DNA from 2 places in the Tetragenococcus halophilus genome. Region 1 is predicted to be linked to the other one. Evidence: a T-box and tRNA genes for the amino acid it is inferred to sense, from the RefSeq annotation. Region 1 holds a T-box; the other holds one or more tRNA genes.
The links. A T-box is a leader RNA that pairs with one kind of tRNA and senses whether it is charged. The one in region 1 lies ahead of pheS (phenylalanine--tRNA ligase subunit alpha), so its partner is inferred to be a tRNA-Phe.

Region 1 (2,438 bases):
AGCGGATGCTGAATTATTAATACACGGTATTGTCGACGGCTTTATCGAATATGAGGATCACGTTATTTTATATGACTTCAAAACAGATGCTGTGTATAATGAAATAAGTAGACAACAGTTCATTGCTAAGTATCAAGGGCAATTACGCTTATATCGACAAGCTTTGGAACAGGCACTAAATAAACCTGTGCAGCATACTTTTTTAGTTCTTTTAAATAGTAAAGAAAATATTGAGTTATTTACTGAGTGAAGCAATTTTTGGGAAGAAATCGAATAATTATGTTATAATCTCAAAAAGAGGTGAGGGCTCATGATGGAAACAAGAGAAACAACTTATACACTTTGCCCTAAATTTGAAAAAGCTTTTTCTATTTTGGGGAAAAAGTGGAATGGTCTGATTATAGATGTATTACTTCAAGAAAAATCACAACGTTTTGTTGATATGGCACATAAAATTCCTATGTTAAGTGATCGTGTGTTAACAGAACGTTTGAAAGAATTAGAAAATGAAGGAATCGTTAGTAAGTCAGATGGACTGTACCAATTAACTGATAAGGGCGTAGGTCTTGAAGACGTGCTAGATTCGGTGAGAAATTGGAGCCAAGATTGGGTAAGCGAGAAAGAATGTAATTTCAAAAATCCAACAAACAGTTATTGATTTCTTCTTTATTATTTAGTAGACTAACAAATAATTAGATAATAAAAAGCGTTAATAGAAAAGAGTAGTTTGGTTGAAACAGTAACAGGGAAAATTGCCATAGACTGAAAGCAATTGCTGGTTTCGAAAAATGAAGTTCACTTCTGTAGCTTGCTTTTATATAAAGCCGGTAATGACTACCGTTAATTGATTAAGTGCGCGATGATTGTCGCGAATTAGGATGGTAACACGAAACCTCGTTCCTTTATGGAATGAGGTCTTTTTTTGTTTAAAAATAAGGAGGGAAATAAATGACTTTAGAAGAACAGTTAGAAAATTTAGAGGAAGAAACAATGGAAAAGATCAGTAATACCTCAGATTTGGATTCTCTTAATAACATTCGAGTAAAAACACTGGGTAAAAAGGGCCCTATTACTGAAGTATTGCGCGGTATGAAAGATTTAGCACCTGAGGACCGACCTAAGGTGGGAAGTTTTGCGAATCAGGTAAGGGATCATTTAACACAACAAATTGAAAAAAAAAGAGCTAAGTTGGAAGAAGAAGCGTTAAATCAAGCCTTGGCAGAGGAAAGTATTGATGTTACTTTACCTGGTAAACAGATCCCACAAGGTACCAGACATATTTTGACTAAAATTGTAGAAGAAATTGAAGATATTTTTGTAGGTATGGGTTATCAAATTATTGAAGGGCCAGAGGTTGAGCAAGATCATTATAATTTTGAGCGGATGAATATTCCTAAAAATCATCCAGCTCGAGATATGCAAGACACCTTCTATATTTCAGATGAATTATTGATACGCACGCATACTTCTCCTGTACAAGCTAGAACGATGGAAAAACATGATTTTTCTAAAGGGCCACTACGGATGATCTCTCCGGGCAAGGTGTTTCGTCGAGATACAGATGATGCTACACATAGTCATCAATTTCATCAAATCGAAGGACTTGTTGTTGACAAGCATATAACAATGGGAGATTTAAAAGGGACACTAGAAGAACTGATGAAAAAAATGTTTGGTGAAGATCGCGAAGTTCGCTTACGCCCTAGTTACTTTCCTTTTACGGAACCTTCTGTTGAAGCAGATGTTTCTTGTTTCAAATGTGGAGGTAAAGGATGTAGTGTCTGTAAACATTCAGGTTGGATCGAGATTTTAGGATCCGGTATGGTTCACCCTGATGTCTTAGAGATGTCTGGGATTGATCCCAAAGAATATAGCGGTTTTGCTTTTGGTTTGGGTCCTGACCGGATCGCTATGTTGCGTTACGGCGTAGAAGATATTCGCAGCTTTTATTTAAACGATACTCGTTTTATTGATCAGTTCAAGGGGGAATAAGTAAATGTTAGTTTCATATAAGTGGTTAAATGAATTGGTAGATGTGTCTCATGTCACGCCCCAAACTTTAGCCGATAAAATGTCGTTAACCGGTATTGAAGTAGAAGGGCTTTCTTATCCATATGAAGGATTAAAAAAGCTCGTTGTAGGTTATGTTGAATCTTGTAAACCTCATCCGGATTCTGATCATCTTTCCATTTGCCAAGTGGATGTAGGAGAAGATGAAGTGCTACAAATTATTTGTGGCGCACCTAATATCAAAGCAGGTATTAAAGTAATCGTTGCATTACCGGGCGCACGAATTGCTGGAAATGAAAAAATAAAAAAAGGTAAAATCAGAGGAGAAATCTCTTATGGGATGATCTGTTCTTTACAAGAGATCGGTTATAGCGAAAGTGTTATACCTAAAGAGTATGCAGATGGAATTTATTATTTACCAGAAGAGG
Region 2 (2,438 bases), 1.2 Mb from region 1:
CCGCGATTTTGATTAAGAGCTTGGACCTTTAGCTCAGTTGGTTAGAGCAGACGGCTCATAACCGTCAGGTCGTAGGTTCGAGTCCTACAAGGTCCATTGCGTCATTATCATTTTATTTATTTGATGGAGGATTACCCAAGTCCGGCTGAAGGGAACGGTCTTGAAAACCGTCAGGCGGGTAAAACCGTGCAAGGGTTCGAATCCCTTATCCTCCTTTGCTAAAATTATTTATAGATATTATAATAATATTTAGTTTTATTATCGCGGGATGGAGCAGTCTGGTAGCTCGTCGGGCTCATAACCCGAAGGTCGCAAGTTCAAATCTTGCTCCCGCAATTATACTTGTTTTTCAAGTATTGAAGATACAACAAAAATTGGTCTGGTAGTTCAGCTGGTTAGAATGCCTGCCTGTCACGCAGGAGGTCGCGGGTTCGAGTCCCGTCCAGACCGTCATGCGGGTGTAGTTTAGTGGTAAAACCACAGCCTTCCAAGCTGTTGTCGCGAGTTCGATTCTCGTCACCCGCTTGTTGTGTTTATTGCTTGGGCCTATAGCTCAGTTGGTTAGAGCGCACGCCTGATAAGCGTGAGGTCGATGGTTCGAGTCCATTTAGGCCCATTTATTAAATAAAGGTCCGTTGGTCAAGAGGTTAAGACACCGCCCTTTCACGGCGGTATCACGGGTTCGAATCCCGTACGGACCATGCGTCTTGGGGTTATGGAGGATTACCCAAGTCCGGCTGAAGGGAACGGTCTTGAAAACCGTCAGGCGGGTAAAACCGTGCAAGGGTTCGAATCCCTTATCCTCCTTTGCTAAAATTATTTACAAATATTATAATAATATTTAGTTTTATTATCGCGGGATGGAGCAGTCTGGTAGCTCGTCGGGCTCATAACCCGAAGGTCGCAAGTTCAAATCTTGCTCCCGCAATTGTACTTTGTATGCAAGTACTTATTATATTTACAACAAAGCGGGTCTGGTAGTTCAGCTGGTTAGAATGCCTGCCTGTCACGCAGGAGGTCGCGGGTTCGAGTCCCGTCCAGACCGTTTTGGATCGATAGCTCAGTCGGTAGAGCAACGGATTGAAGCTCCGTGTGTCGGCAGTTCGATTCTGTCTCGATCCATCAATATATAAGGCGGGTGTAGTTTAGTGGTAAAACCACAGCCTTCCAAGCTGTTGTCGCGAGTTCGATTCTCGTCACCCGCTTTTGTTGTAGTTATAATAAGGGCCTATAGCTCAGTTGGTTAGAGCGCACGCCTGATAAGCGTGAGGTCGATGGTTCGAGTCCATTTAGGCCCATGAAAATCAATATTTTTTGGTTTTGGGGAAGTACTCAAGTGGCTGAAGAGGCGCCCCTGCTAAGGGTGTAGGTCGTTTACGCGACGCGAGGGTTCGAATCCCTCCTTCTCCGTATCAGCGATCCGTTGGTCAAGAGGTTAAGACACCGCCCTTTCACGGCGGTAACACGGGTTCGAATCCCGTACGGATCATCGAAGCATTCAGTAATGGATGCTTTTTTTTAAGTTAATTTGAGGACTTTTGCTGACAGTTTCGGTTTCAACTCATTTTGGCAAAAAGTGAGGATAGATCGTTCTTATTATCTATTAGAATCAGACCGTTGCAAGTTCCCGAAAGGATTCATTTGAAAATCAAGTGAAGATGCCTTGTAACCGAAAAATTATTTTAGGGGGAATCATCGTGAAAGAAAGGCGTTTGTTTACTTCTGAATCTGTTTCAGAAGGACATCCAGACAAGATTGCTGATCAGATCAGTGATGCTATTTTAGATGCACTTTTAGCGCAGGATCCAATGGCACGCGTTGCTTGTGAAACATCTGTTACAACAGGTTTGGTATTGGTCTTTGGGGAAGTTTCTACATCGGCATATGTTGATATGCAAAAGGTTGTACGTCAAACAATCAAAGATATTGGTTATAATCGTCCAGAATATGGCTTTGATGGCGATAATGTAGCGGTCTTAGTTGCAATTGATGAACAATCACAAGATATCGCACAAGGTGTGGATACATCTTTAGAAGCAAGAGAAGATAGAGAAAAACGTATTAATGCAATCGGAGCTGGTGACCAGGGCTTAATGTTTGGCTTTGCGACTAACGAAACTGACGAGTTGATGCCTTTACCTATTTCATTAAGTCATAAAATCGTCGCTCATTTAGCAAAATTAAGAAAAAAAGCAGAAATTAGCTACTTACGTCCGGATGCAAAATCACAAGTTACTGTGGAATATGATGAAAATGATCAACCCAAAAGAGTAGATACGATTATTATTAGTACACAACATGATGACGAAGTTGCAAATGAAACAATTAGACGTGATATGATTGAAAAAGTCATTAAAGAAGTCGTTCCTAATGAACTTTTAGACGAACAAACGAAGTATTTCATTAACCCTACCGGTCGTTTTGTCATTGGTGGACCA

Region 2: it has a tRNA-Phe gene. The T-box ahead of pheS (phenylalanine--tRNA ligase subunit alpha) is inferred to sense a tRNA for this amino acid. The anticodon was not compared.

What each region holds. Positions count from the first base shown of each region.
Region 1 covers NZ_CP012047.1:1,025,609-1,028,046, forward strand. Annotated here, with positions in the region: gene addA (helicase-exonuclease AddAB subunit AddA) at 1-250, shown strand, start outside; gene AC806_RS04825 (winged helix-turn-helix transcriptional regulator) at 314-658, shown strand; T-box leader at 701-905, shown strand; gene pheS (phenylalanine--tRNA ligase subunit alpha) at 949-1,992, shown strand; gene pheT (phenylalanine--tRNA ligase subunit beta) at 1,997-2,438, shown strand, end outside.
Region 2 covers NZ_CP012047.1:2,265,022-2,267,459, reverse strand. Annotated here, with positions in the region: tRNA gene AC806_RS10945 (tRNA-Met) at 1-6, shown strand, start outside; tRNA gene AC806_RS10940 (tRNA-Ile) at 23-96, shown strand; tRNA gene AC806_RS10935 (tRNA-Ser) at 126-215, shown strand; tRNA gene AC806_RS10930 (tRNA-Met) at 263-336, shown strand; tRNA gene AC806_RS10925 (tRNA-Asp) at 377-450, shown strand; tRNA gene AC806_RS10920 (tRNA-Gly) at 455-525, shown strand; tRNA gene AC806_RS10915 (tRNA-Ile) at 543-616, shown strand; tRNA gene AC806_RS10910 (tRNA-Glu) at 630-701, shown strand; tRNA gene AC806_RS10905 (tRNA-Ser) at 718-807, shown strand; tRNA gene AC806_RS10900 (tRNA-Met) at 855-928, shown strand; tRNA gene AC806_RS10895 (tRNA-Asp) at 972-1,045, shown strand; tRNA gene AC806_RS10890 (tRNA-Phe) at 1,050-1,122, shown strand; tRNA gene AC806_RS10885 (tRNA-Gly) at 1,135-1,205, shown strand; tRNA gene AC806_RS10880 (tRNA-Ile) at 1,225-1,298, shown strand; tRNA gene AC806_RS10875 (tRNA-Ser) at 1,323-1,410, shown strand; tRNA gene AC806_RS10870 (tRNA-Glu) at 1,418-1,489, shown strand; SMK box riboswitch at 1,613-1,700, shown strand; gene metK (methionine adenosyltransferase) at 1,698-2,438, shown strand, end outside.